3 regions of the Mesorhizobium sp. M1A.T.Ca.IN.004.03.1.1 genome follow, and region 3 is predicted to be linked to each of the others. Evidence: riboswitches for the same ligand, from Rfam matches in the RefSeq annotation. Region 3 holds a riboswitch; each other region holds the start of a gene.
The links. Region 3 has a riboswitch for cobalamin ahead of EOD29_RS01050 (CbtB domain-containing protein). Riboswitches for the same ligand answer to the same signal wherever they lie in the genome.
Positions count from the first base shown of each region.

Region 1: linked by a shared signal. The riboswitch ahead of EOD29_RS12040 (HoxN/HupN/NixA family nickel/cobalt transporter) and the one ahead of EOD29_RS01050 (CbtB domain-containing protein) in region 3 are both predicted to bind cobalamin.
Region 2: linked by a shared signal. The riboswitch ahead of bluB (5,6-dimethylbenzimidazole synthase) and the one ahead of EOD29_RS01050 (CbtB domain-containing protein) in region 3 are both predicted to bind cobalamin.

Region 1 covers NZ_RZTV01000003.1:346,096-351,371, forward strand. The annotation lists gene EOD29_RS12025 (DOPA 4,5-dioxygenase family protein) at 104-511, shown strand; gene EOD29_RS12030 (hypothetical protein) at 714-962, shown strand; gene EOD29_RS12035 (retron Ec67 family RNA-directed DNA polymerase/endonuclease) at 1,010-2,767, opposite strand; gene EOD29_RS35940 (hypothetical protein) at 3,024-3,188, opposite strand; cobalamin riboswitch at 3,292-3,483, shown strand; gene EOD29_RS12040 (HoxN/HupN/NixA family nickel/cobalt transporter) at 3,573-4,640, shown strand; gene EOD29_RS12045 (HWE histidine kinase domain-containing protein) at 5,140-5,276, opposite strand, start outside.
Region 2 covers NZ_RZTV01000002.1:497,022-502,297, forward strand. The annotation lists gene EOD29_RS08330 (pirin family protein) at 1-518, opposite strand, end outside; gene EOD29_RS08335 (DUF2277 domain-containing protein) at 527-793, opposite strand; gene EOD29_RS08340 (exodeoxyribonuclease VII small subunit) at 987-1,238, opposite strand; gene EOD29_RS08345 (histone deacetylase family protein) at 1,242-2,168, opposite strand; cobalamin riboswitch at 2,283-2,461, shown strand; gene bluB (5,6-dimethylbenzimidazole synthase) at 2,504-3,235, shown strand; gene EOD29_RS38015 (hypothetical protein) at 3,479-4,045, opposite strand; gene EOD29_RS08360 (D-amino-acid transaminase) at 4,095-4,949, shown strand; gene EOD29_RS08365 (hypothetical protein) at 5,192-5,276, opposite strand, start outside.
Region 3 covers NZ_RZTV01000001.1:215,841-221,116, forward strand. The annotation lists gene cobO (cob(I)yrinic acid a,c-diamide adenosyltransferase) at 1-154, opposite strand, end outside; gene cobU (bifunctional adenosylcobinamide kinase/adenosylcobinamide-phosphate guanylyltransferase) at 156-677, opposite strand; gene EOD29_RS01045 (CbtA family protein) at 670-1,467, opposite strand; gene EOD29_RS01050 (CbtB domain-containing protein) at 1,483-1,662, opposite strand; cobalamin riboswitch at 1,699-1,897, opposite strand; gene EOD29_RS01055 (gamma-glutamylcyclotransferase) at 1,968-2,654, opposite strand; gene EOD29_RS01060 (aromatic ring-hydroxylating dioxygenase subunit alpha) at 2,796-3,995, shown strand; partial or broken gene EOD29_RS37995 (MFS transporter) at 3,964-5,162, opposite strand.

The DNA of each region.
Region 1 (5,276 bases), on a different contig from region 3:
TGCCGGCCGCAGGCGCGGACCTCGGCCGGCTGCAGACAAGGCGCCCGCGCTTCGGCTAGAGTTCCGCCGGGCGCAAAAAAGATCGTCGAAGGGGAGCATCGCGATGAACGAAGTCAGGCCGATCGCCGAGATCGCCAGCTATCACGCCCATATCTACTACGGCGGGGAGGCCGAGCGGCAGCATGCCGAATGGCTGCGCCAGCGCATCGCAGAGCGCTTCCGCGTGCGCCTGGGCAACTGGCGCGACGAGCCGGTCGGCCCGCACCAGCAAGCCATGTACCAGGTCTCCTTCGCCACCGAGATCTTTGCCACGCTGGTTCCCTGGCTGATGCTGAACCACGGCGGCCTGAGCATCCTCATCCATCCCAACACCACCAACCCCAAGCGCGACCACCTTATCGACCCGATCTGGATCAACCGGGCACTGCCGGTGAAGGGCGACGTGCTTGGCGAAGAGAACGAGGCGGAAGAGGCGCTGGAGGTGAATACCGAGCCGACGCTGGGGGTTTAGGGGAGGGCAGCGACATCTGGTATTACCCTGCTGCCGGTTCGTTGCCGACCTGCTCGCCCGCATCGGACACGCCATAAGGCGGGCTGAACGAAGTCTGCCGTGGAAATGGAAACGTCGATCATCGAACGCCATCGCTGCAAGAATGGCTCACGGACGAAACAAGTATCAGTCACGAGAGAACCGGGCTCGGGTACGGGAGATCTTGCTGCGCGATTGGGATCCGATCGGCGTCTCCGCCATACCACAGGCTGCCAACGAATATGACGCCTACGCAGATACAGTTTACGTCTTGTTGATGGACGAAAGCGCCACCGCGAACGACATCGCAGGCTATCTATTCGAAGTAGCCACCGAGCATATGGGATTGACGGACCGCGGACAGCTGGCTGAGAGAAGCGATCGGGTGGCCAAACTTCTGGTCAGTTCCCGACCTGAGTTCGGCAATCACTGACGGCACCTTCGTCGAATACCAGAACCACCGCGGCCTTTGCCGGAGGGTTACACAAGCGCAGGCGCCAGGGCGGGAACTGGCGATGGGGCTATCTTGGGTTTATAGTCCTCTATGACTTCCGTGATGGCGGTCAATAATGGTTCGAACCTCCCAAAATTGATGCTCCCTTTATTGGCTGCGACCACCTTGGTGGCGAACGTTTTTTTCCCGTAGAACTTGGTGCCGTCCTTCTCGGAATTTGTCCTGTCAAATTTCTTGCCTTCGTATGTCGTGTCGAGGAGGATCTGTTCGAAGAGACCTTCGATAGGTGTATCAGCTGCGCCAACTTTGGGAATGGGCACGACATAGAGATTTGACTCCAGATGATACCATGCATGAGAGCCGTCCACCTTCTTCCCAGTTCTGTTCTCAATGACTTTGAAAAGCGGTTTGGACCCGTCATCAGAGTCGGCTACCAAGATCAGGGGGTTCTTGGGAGCGATCTTGAACTTTCTCGTTCGGCTGGAATAGGTGTTCACGAGCTTCAGCAACTCACCACTTCCACCACCTAACTGCTGAACTGACGCCGACGTCTTAGTGTACTTGAAAAGCTTGACCTTAAGGTCCCCAACCGCATTGGTGAGAGTGGGATACTTCGCAGCAAGCGCCTGAATGGCGGACTTGATGTATATGTTATCCGTCACGCCCTCGCATAGGATAACGGGGCGATCCACGCCATAGAGGTCTGCATAGTTGAGAAACCTCTCGAAAAGCTTGAAGCTAGACCACAGTCTTTGCTGGCTGCCCTTGACCTGGTCGTCCTTATCGTCGGCTGTCTGACGATGCTTGGGCCCCTTACCGCGAACCTGGTAGATATAGGCTAAGCGGCCTCGAAGCTTTCGGATCGAGAATGGCTGCTTAGTGCCGCCGACATCAATATGGCACTCGCCCTTCTTGAAAAGGTGATCGCACATGGCACTGACGGTCGCGTAGTAGTCGGCTGAGATGTTCACCTTCTGATTCACGACGACGCCTGTAACCTCCTGACGGGAATAATGGTACTGCATGCGCGTCTTCTTCGGGTTAATTTCGAATCCTGTACGGGCGATAGCATCAAGCAGTTTTGGGCCCGCCGCCCATAAATTGATGCTGCCGAGTTCGCGCATGCCAATTGCAATCGGAAAGTGTTTTTCACTCGTCGAGAATGTAATATCGTCTGCATATCGGGTGTACCTGCAATGATATCGCCTCGCCAATTCATTAAGCCGGATATCGAGGATGCGGCCGATTAAGTTCGAAATAACCGGTGAGCACGGACTTCCTTGAGGTAATTGGTTTTCGTGGCACGCAATCTGTGCGAGCACGGTGGCGACCTTTGGTTTCAAAGCGAAGTCGTTGTTTTTTGAGAAATATCCGAATACGCGGCCGAAGTTGATGGACGGAAAAAAGTCCTGCAGGTCGACATTGCAGACGTAGCGCCGGCCGCGGTGGTTCTCTCCGTTGGTCATAATGGAAAGCTTCTTCTTAAACCCATGTGCGAGGATGCAATCGCGCTCCTTCACTCGCGCCTGTTCCAACTGCTGTTCAATCAGAAGCAAGTCCTGAGCGAGCCGCTTTTGAATCACTTTTAATGTATTGTGGGGAGCCTTGATTGTGCGAACGCCTCCCGATTTTTTGGGCACCGTGAATTCGCGGTATTTTTGATGTGTGGGGAGTTTATAGAGCGCGTATGAAATGTGCGCTGGTTTAAGGTCCAGGATATGGGCGATGTCGGAGAGATCCTCTGCATCCCTATACTGCTCAAGTTTTAGCGATACGACTGTCATAGGAAAGGGGACTTGCGGATACTCTTATGCGATCTAGCGTATTGTAGACTCGATGTATTGCTCTTCGTTGCCCCTTCGGGAAGCACTAGAGCCACGTTGCTTTCACCTGTGGAGAGTCCCCACAGAAAAATCTATCCGCAAGCCGACCGGATTGCAGCAAATGGAGGTGGGGCCGGCAAGTGAAATTCCCTGTTATCAACAAGCATTTGAGGCGATTTGATCGGCGGGTTCACCTTGCGAAAATTCAGCCATTTGATCAATGCGTAGTGTATGAGCAGCATTCCCGGCCGGAGCGGGAGGCCGACTGCCAGGCGGCCTGGCTGACCAAGGAATCCGGCGACAGGCAAATGGTCTCGACAAGGGCCGTTTCCTCGCGATTCCAAACCTCGATGCGGAAATTGTCCTCTTGGATCTTTGCCATATCGTCGCCTCCCGCGCCGCAGCGCCTGCCGCAGCCCTCTCGTCACGATGGCGTGAGAGGCGGCTGGCCGGCGGAGTTGTCGATTGACTGACCAATCGCGGTGTGGCGAATTCGCGCTGATGGTTCCCTTCGGGGATCAAAAGGGAACGCGGTGCGGAGAAATCCAAAGCCGTGGCTGCCCCCGCAACTGTAAGCGGCGTGCCGGTTTCACGATGCCACTGGCTGCATGGGCCGGGAAGGCGAAAGCGGCGGGAATCCGCGAGCCAGGAGACCTGCCATCATGGACGTCAAAGCAGAACATCGGACGGGGTGATCCGGTGTGCGCGCCTGGCCGGAGGGCGGGGCGAGTTCCCTGCGATGACAGGCAACGTCAAAGGCAGAACCATGCTGATCCAACTATCGAAAATGCTGAACAAAACCGCGCCGGACCTGAAGGCCAGGCTGATTACAATCTACGGGGCGCTCGCCATTCTCAACGTCGGGGCGTGGCTGTGGGCTTTCGTCGCCTTCCACGACAAGCCGACATTGCTTGGCGTCGCTCTCGTCATTTATGGCCTCGGCTTGCGCCATGCCGTCGATGCCGACCACATAGCGGCCATCGACAATGTCACGCGCAAGCTGATGCAGAACGGCAAACGGCCGGTCTCCGTCGGCTTCTTTTTCGCACTCGGCCATTCGACGATCGTCGTCATCGTCGCTGCGGCTATCGCGGCGGCAACGTCCCTGCTCGGCCGTTTCCAGAGCCTTCAGGAGATTGGCGGCACGATCAGTACCGGCGTTTCCGCACTCTTCCTGCTCGCCATCGCGGCGATGAACATCGTCATCTTCTTCTCGATCTACAGAAGTTATCGGCGGGTGCGGGCCGGTGGGGCGTTTGTCGAGGAGGACCTGGACCTGCTGCTCAACAATCGCGGCTTCCTGGCGCGCGTCTTCCGCCCGATGTTCCGGCTGGTGTCGGGCAGCTGGCACATGTTCCCACTTGGTTTCCTCTTCGGCCTTGGTTTCGACACCGCGACCGAAGTCGCCATGTTCGGCGTGTCCGCGGCACAAGCGGCCAAGGGCGTGCCGTTCGAAGCCATTCTGGTCTTCCCGGTGCTTTTCGCGGCCGGTATGTCACTGGTCGACACGACCGATGGTGTGATGATGCTCGGCGCCTATGAGTGGGCCTTCGTCAAGCCGATCCGCAAACTGTACTACAACATGACGATCACCCTGGTGTCGGTCCTTGTCGCAGTACTGATCGGCGGCATCGAGGCGCTCGGCCTGATCGGTGACAAGCTCGGTCTGTCGGGCGGCTTCTGGAACGGCGTCGGCACGCTCAACGACAATTTCAACAATCTGGGCTTCGCCATTATCGGCATCTTCATCGCCGCCTGGGCGATCTCCTACCTCGTCTACAAGGCCAAGGGGCTGGATGATGTGGAGAGCGCATCCGCAGCAAAGAATTCATAAACCGCCGGCTGCGGCTGGCTGCAGCAGGCCAGCCGCATCTCTCTGCCATCAGACCCCGGCGGGCTGCCAGCCTGCCTCCTTGAAGCGCCTCGGCAACAGAAAGCCGACGGCGGCAAAGGCGACGATCGCCAGCCCCGTCAGCGGTGCCCGGCTTGACATTTTTGTTCCCATTTTGTTCACTGTTGGCCAGACAGCAACAGGAGATAGCCGGCCCGTGCGCACGCGCTTCAAAGGCATGCTGAGGACCCGTAGCCCAAGCCTTTGGAAGTGTGACGGAATTCTGCGCTTGGATAAGCCAGGGGTTAAGGCCTCGGATAAGCCCCATAATCCATAAGCCAGTATCCAGAGTCCAAATATCCAGAATCCAGAACAGAAAAGCTGGCGCTTTTCTGTTCCAAAAAAGCGGGAGGGGAAGGCAAAAAATGGGAGCAGCGCAGGCCATTCGGCCCACGGCGGGACGGCGAGGGCTCGGCGGCGCCTCCTCAGGATGCAAACGCCTTCACGTCAGCCCGCCGATCTGCTCATCGCCGTCCAGCTCCGCCCCGCGGGCGACAACCACGTTGGCGAGCGGCGCCGAAAGCGTCCAGCGAACGAGGCCAGGCAGCCGTTCCATGGAGGCGCTGCCGGAGAGGCTGG
Region 2 (5,276 bases), on a different contig from region 3:
ACGACGCGGCCGCTAACGCCCTCGGCATCGATTTCGGGCAGTTGGACGACCGACGTGTTCGCGAACACCGGGGCGATTTCTTCCTTGCTGTCCGGCAGCGCCAGCCAGGTCTGCAGGCCGGAAATCGACATCGGCGCGCCGCGCAATTCCTCGGGCGTGCGCTCGGAATGAACGATGCCGCGGCCGGCGGTCATCAAATTCACGTCGCCCGGCGCGATCACCATTTCGGTGCCGAGCGAGTCGCGATGCCTGATCTTGCCGTCGAACAGATAAGTGACGGTGGAAAGCCCGATATGCGGATGCGGGCGCACGTCGATCGCATGGCCGGCGCGCAGGATGGCCGGACCCATGCGGTCGAAGAAGATGAACGGACCGACCAGCCTGCGCTTCGCCGTCGGCAAGGCGCGGCGAACCTCGAAGCCGCCAATGTCCTTGGCGTTGGGAATGACCATAAACTCGATCTGGTCGCAGGCGAAGGCGTCGCCGGCCTCGGGATCGTTGCCCGGAAAGAAGCTCATGACCGGCGTCAGGCGAAGCGGAGCGCGGATCGGGCCTTCGCCTTGGCGGCCTCTTCCTCGCGGTTGCGCGGATGCTGGGCGGTTTCGAGGCTGTCAAGCAGCTCGCGCGCGGCGGCGGCGATCGCCTCGACGGCGTGGTTGAAGGCATGCTCGTTTCGCTTGGACGGCTTGGTCGCGCCGCTCAGCTTGCGAACGAACTGCAGCGCCGCGTCATGGACCTCGTCGTCGGTCGCCGGCGGATCGAAGTTGAACAGGGTCTTGATGTTTCGGCACATGCTTGAACTCCTTACCTGCTTTCTGCCCGAACCGGTCTGAGATTGTGCACCGAGGTGTGTTGAGATTCAGGTCAGTCCGAGCCTAAAATGGCAGGTTCCGAGAACCGGAGCGGAGCGTACTTGAAGCACCTGAGCACCGGAAGCGCAGGAAGCCGCCGTTTAAAGGCCGGCCTCACCTGAATATCAATACACCTCACTCGGCGTCGAGCGGCTCCGTTCCAACCGGCTTGCCGTCGCGCGAAAGCCTGATCTTCTCGACCTTGTCCTCGGCGGTCTTGAGCAGGCGGTCGCAATGGGCCTTCAGCGCCTCGCCGCGCTCGTAGATCTTGATCGACTGGTCGAGCGGAACATCGCCGCGCTCCAGATCATCGACGATCTTCTCCAGCGCGTCGAGCGCCTGTTCGAAGCTCATCGCCTTGACGTCTTGGTTAGCTTCATCAGCCATCATTCATCCCTTCATCAGCCGCCCGACATGGGCGGCGACCGAAAATGCCAATCCTTGCAGATCGTAACCGCCCTCCAGCAGGCTGACGAGCCGGTTGCCGCTGTGGCGCCCGGCGCGCTCCATCAGCTGGCCGGTCGCCCAGTCGAAATCATCCTCGGTCAGGTTGATCGCGGCCAGCGGATCGCGATGGTGCGCATCGAAACCGGCGGAAATGATGATCAGATCCGGCTGGAAGGCGTCGATCGACGGCAGCACGCGCGACAGGAAGGCGTCGCGGAACGTGTCGCTGCCGGTGCTCGGCGCAAGCGGCGCGTTGACGATGTTGCCGGCGCCGGTCTCGCTCTTGGCACCGGTGCCCGGATAAAGCGGCATCTGGTGGGTCGAGCAATAGAGCACCGACGGATCGTCCCAGAAAATGTCCTGCGTGCCGTTGCCGTGATGCACATCCCAATCGACGATGGCGACGCGCTCGGCCAGATGCTTCTCCTGCGCATAACGGGCGGCGATCGCCGCGGTGTTGAACAGGCAAAAGCCCATCGCGGTCGCTTTTTCGGCGTGATGGCCGGGCGGACGCGCGGCAACGAAGACATTGGCGGCACGGCCCTCGAACACATCGTCGACGGCGGCGTTCGCCGCGCCGATCGCCGTCACCGCGGCCTGCCAGCTTTTCGGGCTGGCGCTGGTGTCGGCATCGATCGAGACGATCCCCGTCTCGGGAATCGCAGCGCGGACACGGCCGACGAAATCCTCCGGATGCGCGTAAAGGATAGTCGCCTCGTCGCCTTCCGGCGCCTCGACGCGGTCGAGGGCCGAAAAAGCCTCGTCGTCGAGCACGCGCTCGATGGCGCGCAAACGGTCGGGCCGCTCGGGGTGGCCGGGCGGCGTGAGGTGTTCCAGGAATACCGGATGAGTGTAAAGACGAGTGGTCATGGCGCCTAATCTAGGCACCTGTCGCACGGATAGCCATGTTTCAGCGCCGAATGATTGGGGAAATCGCGCCCAATCGTGTCGCTGGCGGCATTGGCCCGGCTTCGGCTTCGCGATAAGGTCGCGTCGCTGCCTGGTGCCCGCAACGCGGGAGAATCGGGAACACGGTTGAAATCCGTGGCGTGCCCAACGCTGTGAGGGGGACCGCGCCGGCAAACGCCACTGTCCCAGACGGGAAGGCGCCGGATGCGGGTCGATCCCGAGCCAGAAGACCGGCCCGGCAGACATGGTCATCCGCATGGTCAGGCGGAGGACTGCTTATCGCAAGGGGACAAGCGATGCAGGCACGAACAGCCGCCGCCGGCGGCGATGACTTTGACCAATTGGCGCGCGACGCCGTCTACCGGGCCATGTTCACCCGGCGCGACGTGCGCAGCCATTTCCTTGCCGACGATCTCGACGACAGCGTTTTGGCGCGGCTGCTCACCGCGGCACACCACGCGCCGTCGGTCGGCTACATGCAGCCCTGGAACTTCATCATCATCCGGGACGCCACAAGGCGGCGGCAGGTGCGCGACCTGTTTTTGGCCGCGCGCGAACAGGAACTGCCGGCGATCGAGGCGGACCGGCAGGCGCTCTACCGCAAGCTGAAGCTCGAGGGCATCTGCGAAAGCGCGCTCAACCTGTGCATCACCTGCGACCGCCAGCGCTCGAAGAACTCGCCGCTCGGGCGCTGGCACAATCCGGAGATGGACCTCTACAGCACCGTCTGCGCGGTGCAGAATTTCTGGCTCGCGGCGCGGGCGGAAGGCGTCGGGGTCGGCTGGGTGAGCATCATCGAGCCCGAAGCGCTGAAGCGACTGCTGTCGATCCCCGAGCACGTCACGCCGATCGCCTATCTCTGCGTCGGCCGCGTCTCGGAATTCGCTCCAAGGCCCGACCTCGAAGCGCATGGCTGGGGCAAGCGCCTGCCGCTGCCCGAGCTGGTGATGAGCGAGACCTTTTGCGGCGCCGGCGAGGCGCCGCTCAAATCGGCGATCGCTCGTCTCGGAGAACGATTAAAGCCTTAGAACCGCTCGGCGTTCCATAGACCCGCCCCAACCGCAACGCGCCATCGCGCTTCGCGTTTGCGCAATGGCGCATTGGAAATGCCTGACCGTCGTTGCCCGCTCAGAAAACCGGGGATTGTTCGCGCATCGCTCGACAACGTGACGGTTCTTCCTGGCGTGATTGGGCCGGATCTCCGCACTCGCTTCCTCACGGCTAACCCTGTGCCAAGCGATGTCGTTCTCGGGCTTCAACGTCTGGCGAATTCACCGGCGTTCGCAATTAAATTCTGTCTTCTCATGTGAATAGGCAGATTGAGCTGGGCTACGGCGCTTATTGTCGGGCGATAGATGAGACCCGGCGTGTTCCCATTCCACAAGGCGATCGGCGCGGAACGGATGCATGCGCGACTGCGCGAACTCACCCGATATTGGGTAGGTCTCGTCCAGGACATTCCCGGTTTCAGGCTCCATACGCCGACCGACACGGACAGCCTCGCTGCGATAAGTCTGTTTTCGATCGACAGCATCGACATGCAGCAACTCGAGCGCGACCTTCGCGAGAAACACCAGGTCCACGTGAAATACCGCAAGGTCGAGCACGTCGAGGGTTTGCGGGTTTCGCCACACATTTACATGCTTAAGCGCGATCTTGATGCCTTTGTCGCCGCGCTGCGAAGCGCTGTGGAGTGAACCGACGAATTTTCTCTGGCTGTGCCCGACCTTAGCCGTCTGCTGTCTGGCGAATAGCGTTTTCGCAGTCGAGGGGTGCAGGATGGCAGCGCCGCTATTTGCGCTTAAAGCTGCCCAGGCCTGCACCCTGACAAGAGTCAATAGTTTCGCTCAAGGCGGTGAGCGTGGTCTGCATTTTTGAGGTCGATCAATGCGCCAAGTCTACGTGAGTGGATCCTATCTACCGGAAAGCGAGGCCCGTATCTCGGTCTTCGATCGGGGCTTCCTGTTCGCCGACGGAGTCTATGAGGTCACGCTCGTTCTTGATGGCAAGCTCGTCGATTTTGCCAGTCACATGGCGCGCCTGCGGCGATCGCTCCGTGAGCTCGATATGCCGTTCTCCCTGACCGAAGCAGATCTTTTGAAGATCCACAGGGAGCTCATTGGACGGAACAATGTATCCGAGGGACTTGTCTATTTGCAGATCACCCGGGGCGCGGCCGACCGCGATTTCATATTTCCTACTCGGGATACGCCCAACACCGTGGTGCTCTTCACACAAAAGAAGGCATTTGTCGAAAATCCGGTCGCCATACGCGGCCAGCACGTCATAACCGTGGAAGATCTCCGGTGGCGGCGCTGCGACATCAAAACGGTGCAACTCCTGTATCCCTCCATGGCCAAAATGCAGGCGAAATCACGCGGCGCCGATGACGCATGGCTAGTGAGGGATGGTTACGTCACGGAAGGCTCTTCCAACAACGCCCATATCGTGACTTCGGATGGGACGATCGTCACGCGGGATCTCTCGAGCGATATCCTGCACGGGATTACCCGGGCAGTCGTTCTGCAGTGCGCAAGTGAACTTCATCTGCGGGTGGAGGAGCGCCCATTCACAGTAGTAGAGACCAGACTTGCGACGGAGGCGTTTTCAACGTCATCATCCGGGCTGGTGAACCCGGTGGTCAGGATGGATGGTGCGCCGATCGGCAACGGGCTGCCGGGCGTAGTCACCCGGCGGTTGCGACAAATTTATCTCGATAGAAGCCGAGCATCGGCGATCTAGCGTTGATCGTCGACGGTGTTCTCTGCGGCGTCAAACCTCGATACGCAACCTGCCGGTGGCGTTACTCAGGGCGCATATAGACCGCGCTAACTCAAGCACTCCTGACGCCAGCCCTGCACGTGAATAGCTCGCCCGAGCACTCGCGGCGCCCAAGTAGCTTGACAAGGCCGCTGCTAGACTGGCGTTCGCGCCAGATGCTGTCGGCGATCCTTCCATTGGCGAGGCATCTTCTCTGACTCTAGTCAAGCGGTCCTTGGCGAATCCCAGCGCGAGCCGCCGAAGGGGCTGAGCGCCTTGTCGCGCAGCTCCCTGAACTTGGACGAGGCT
Region 3 (5,276 bases):
TGCCCTTGCCCGGCCCCGTATTGACGATCAGCAGTCCCTTCTCGATCGTCTTGCCGGCCACCTCGGCATCCTGCACCGCCTTGCGCTTGGCCATCTTGGCTCGATGGCGTTCGGCATCCTTGTAGTCGATGATCGTGTCTTTGATCTCGCCCATGTCACTTCGCCTTGAGCGGCAGCCCCGCCACCATCATCAGCACGCTGTCGGCGACAGCCGCGACCTGCTGGTTGAGCCGCCCGGCGGCGTCGCGGAACCGGCGCGCCAGCGCATTGTCCGGCACGATGCCGAGCCCGACTTCGTTAGACACCACAAACCACGGTCCGCGCGGCTGCGAAAGCACATCCGAGAGCCGCCGGCACTCGGCCTCGATATCGTGGTCCGCCAGCATATGATTGCTCAGCCACAATGTCAGGCAATCGATAAGCACCGGCTGGTGATCGGGCAAGGCGTCGATCGCGCCGACCAGGTCGAGCGGCGCATCGACGGTGACCCAGCCTTTGCCGCGGCGCGAGCGATGCAGCGCGATGCGCTCGCGCATCTCCTCGTCATAGGCCTGCGCGGTGGCGATATAGGCCCAAGGCGACGGGCTTGCCGCCACCAGGCACTCGGCATGCGCGCTCTTGCCGGAGCGCGCACCGCCGATGATGAAGGTCAGATGGCCCTCCGCGCGATCAGGCAAAGCTGTCGCGCAGGCTGGTCGACGTACCGGTGAAGCGGCCGCGCACCACACCGACGGCCGCACCGAGCACCAGCCAGAAGACCAGATCGGTGAGGGTCACCGCCACCACGAACTGATGGTGCAGCCCCTCGGGAATCGCCGTCTCGAAGCTGACGGGCTGCGGCGCGCCGACTACGTGCGGAGCGACGATCAGCACGACCGCCAGAATTGCCAAGGGCAGCGACTTGCGAAAGGCGATCAATCCAAGGCCGACCGCGGTTGCGGCCACCGTCGAAATCCACCAGATCTGGCGCGGCAGAAGTTCCGCCGCCGGCATGGCCGGCAGTTCCGGCGGCAGGCCGAGGCCGGGCGCGAGCGTGAAAACCGCAAAGCCGGCAAGGCCCCAGAACACGCCCTGGCGCCAGCTGCCGATGCCACCGGCGAATTCCGAGACCGCGACCAGGATCAGCGCGAAGCCGATGCCGGTGACGATGTTTGCGACAACGTTGAAGGCGAAGCGCTCGAAGCCGTCGGCCGGAGCCCAGCCCTCGTCCTCGGTCGGAGCCGCCGCTTCCGTCGACGCAGGAGCGGCGCTGCTCATCGCATTGCCCGCCGGTTCGGCCGAGCTCATGGCAGTGCCAGTTCCAGTGTTGGCGGCATGGTCGTGGTGATGACCGCCGCCCGCCTTTTCATAGACTTCCGCTTTGAGGATCAGCGGCACGGTCGCATAGGCCTGCATGCAGGCAAGCGCGATGCCCGCCACGAGCCCTGCGATCGCCGCGACGAACACGACGTTGCGAAACAGATTCATGATATCGGGCCTTCGTCAGTGGCAGGGAAAAGCCATCGAGTGACGATAGTCGTGGGCAGCGTTGTGGATCGCATCGATGTGCGAGAAGCCGACGAAACCGACGACGAAAATGCCGAGCAGCGCGGCGAGAGCCAGCTGCATGATGCGCGACTGCGAGGAGACGGAGGCGCCGAGGGCGACGGAAGCGGTATTCATGTCTTGTCCTTTCGCCCTCCACCCGAGGGCATCGAAGTCAACTTTCCTGTCGCCGGCAGGTCTCCTGGCTCGCGGATTCGCACCCTTCCCCACCTTCCCGAGGACAAACCTCAGTGGTCTATGGAGAGGACTACCGCACACAGTTGCGGGGGCAGCCACGGCTTAGGGCAAAGACTCCACCCTCACCGCATTCCCTCTTGGCTCCAAAAACGGAACCGACGACGCCAGCGACTATAGGCAGAATCGTCGCGACCGGCAAACCAAATTCCGTCACGCCGCAGCGTGATTGCGGCACCGGTTTCGGACTAAGATCCGGCGATCCGCTCGGCGACGAGCTGCTGCAATCGCCACAAATGGCGGTCGTGAATACCGCGCTGTTCGAGGTTCTTCACCGTGTTGTAGAGATAGTCGGCGCCTGAACCCCAGTGGCCGCACGAGGTCGCCAGCCGTTCGACCACCTCGTCTTCGTTGAGTGGGCCGGCATAGGTCGTGCCTTTGCGATTGATGACGAAGGCAAGCGCTCTCAACGGCCCCTTGTCGGTTGCGAGTTGCAGCAGGCGCGGCCGGTAGCTGGTCGGCTTCAGCGTCATCTCGCGGCGAAAAAGCCTGTCCAGCGCCTGCCGGCGGTCACCACCGTTCAGGCGGAAAGCAACGCCCTTGCATTGGCCGCCACGATCCAGCGCCATCATCAGGCCGGGGCTTTGCTTGGTGCCGCGCCAGCGCGTCATCTTCATGCAGAAGGAGCGATGCCAGCCGCGAGCCACGGCGACGCGCTCCTCAAAATGCTCGATTTCCGGTTTCCAGATCAGCGAGCCGTAGCCGAACAGCCAGAGAGGCTCGGTTGCAGGTAGCTCGGCCTCGAATGCATCCAGCATGGCTTCATAGTCGCTGTCCACGAGATGCTCGGCATCCGGGTCGGGCCCCGGGTCATCGACCGCGCGAAAACAGCGGGCGACCAGTTCCACGGTCAGCGACATCGTTCTTGCAGGCATACTTTGCAATCCTGGGCAGCCGGCGAAACCGCAGGCGATTACGAAGTGACCTTAAGGGCAGCACCCGGAAGCGACAATGGCCGCGCAATTGACAACGGTCCTGCCCGGGTGTCGGCTGTCATCAGCCAAGGGGAGCCGCTCATGCAGCCAAATCCTAGCGAACACAGCCGCTACAATGGCCTCACCAGCCTCGAGCCGACGTTGCCTGCAAGCGCCTATCGGGAAGCCGACGCTTACCGGCTCGATCTCGAAGCGATCTGGTATCGGAGCTGGCTCATGGTTTGCCGCGAAGCCGATCTCGCGGAACCTCTTGCCTTTCGAACCGCGCGTATCGGCTCGCAGGAGGTCGTCGTGCTGCGCGACGAGGCCGGGAGCTTGCGCGCCTTCCACAACACCTGCCGGCATCGCGGCTCGCAGCTCTGCCTGGAAAGCGAAGGGCGGCTGAAGGCAAGGCTGCTCACCTGCCCCTACCACGCCTGGTCCTATTCGCTGCGCGGCGATCTCGTCCGTGTCCCATCGAAATCGCTGCCCGAAGGCTTCGACAAGGAAAATTATCCGCTCTACCGGGTGGCGCTGTCAGTGTGGCGCGGCTTCGTCTTCATCAATCTCGCAGAGGATCCCGATGGCTCGGGGGAAGCCTCCTTCGACTCCGCCTCCCGCGATCTTTCGAACTGGCCGCTGGAGACGCTCGTCCCCGGGCACCGGCTCACCAAGGTGATGAACTGCAACTGGAAAATCTTCTGGGAGAACTTCAACGAATGCCTGCATTGCCCGGGCGTGCACAAGGACCTGTCGCGGCTGGTGCCGATCTATGGGCGCGGCCTGATGGCGAGGCATGACGATCCGGAATGGGCGCGCTATGCGGATAATGATGCGCCGGAGTTTTCCGGCGGCCTACGCGCCGGCGCCGAGACCTGGTCGCGCGACGGACGCGTCCATGGGCCGGTCTTTGCCGGGCTGACGCCGGCCGAGCGAGCCGCCGGCCAGACCTACGCTACCTCGCTGCCCTCGATGTTCGTCGTCGGCCATGTCGACTATGTCCGCACGGTGCGTCTCGCCCCGCTCGGGCCGGAGCAGACGGAACTCACCGCCGAATGGCTGTTCGCGCCCGATGCCCTGGCACAAACCGATATCGACAACATCGTCGCCTTCGGCGCGCAGGTGCTGGAGGAGGACGCCGCGATCTGCGAGATCAACCAGAAGGGCATGCACTCGATCCGCCACCAGGCCGGCGTGCTGATGCCCGAGGAGTACGATTTGCGCCGCTTCCACGAGTGGGTGCGTGGGCGCCATGCCGCGTTGCAGCCGGTCAAAACGACTTCGGCAGATAGCGCCAGGTGAAGAAGCCACAGAAGGCGGCCAACAGGCCGAGCGTGACGAACACCGAGCCGAGACCGAAGAAGGAGAGCACCACCGAATAGACCAGCGGCGGCGTCAGCTCGGAGAAATCGAGATAGGTTCGGTAGACAGCCGCCATCTGCGCTCGTTCATAGGAACGCACTGAGCGCATGAAGGCTGTCGAGCCCAGCGCGTCGAGCGCAATGGTGAACAAGGCGCCGCCGAGCAGGAAGGCGGCGGTGAGCAGCGGCGCGGCGGCGCCGACGCCGCCGGCCACGAAGAGCATCGCCGCCATGGCGAAATAGGCGAAAGCCATGGTCCGACGGCCGCCGAAGCGCTTTCCCGCCCTGCCCCAGAAGATCGCCATGAACAGAAGCGCATTGCCGGCCGAAACCAGCAGCCCGCCGGCAAGCTTGCCCTCGCCCGTGATCACCATGAACAGCGGGCCATAGACGAAGAAGGTCGTCCAGAACACGAGCGCCCGAAGGCGATCAGCCACGCGAGGCGCAACCGCGGCTGCGCGACGAAGCGGCCGATATTGGCGAGCGGGTTGATCGGACGGCTCTTGCCGGGACGGATCGAAGGGTTGTCGCCCAGCCGATAGGTCCAGAACAACGCCAGCAGCGCCAGCGCGAAAGCCACGACCGCGCCGTTTGCGGCATAAATCCCGAAGCGCGTATAGAGGAAAATGCCGAGCGTCGGCCCGCCGGTCCAGGCGAACATCGACCAAGCCATGCGCAGCGATTCCGCCTGCATGAAGTCGGTCTTGCGGATATGGTCCATGATGTAGAGGTTAAGCGTGATGGACAGCGCGCTCGCCCCCATGACACGGCACAGCATCCCGGCGAGTTGTCCCGGCAGCGTGTGGGTGACGAAGAACACCGAGCCGATCGCCAGCATCAGGCAGCCGGCCGTGTAGACCCAGCGCCGCGCGAAGCGGCGGATCAGCATCGGCATGAACAGCGTCACCGACAGCCCGAGCAGCGACACGATGGTGTAGAGGATCGAGACGATCTGCTCGTTGTGCAGGATTTCGTAGGCCTGGATCGGGATGACGCTGGAGATGGTGGCGCGAGCAAAGGATTCGACCGCATAGAGCGAAGCGAAGGTGCGCGCATCGGCGGGCCTGAGAGCCGGAAGCCAGATCGGATGGCGCACATGGGTGGACATCGGCCCTCCGAAAAGTGAATCGCTCGCCAAATCTGGCCGGACCAGTCGCGGACCGGTAGCAGGAAACCGACTCCGAGAGGCCGAAAAGCGAAGCCGGCCAGAGGCTTTCCGCCG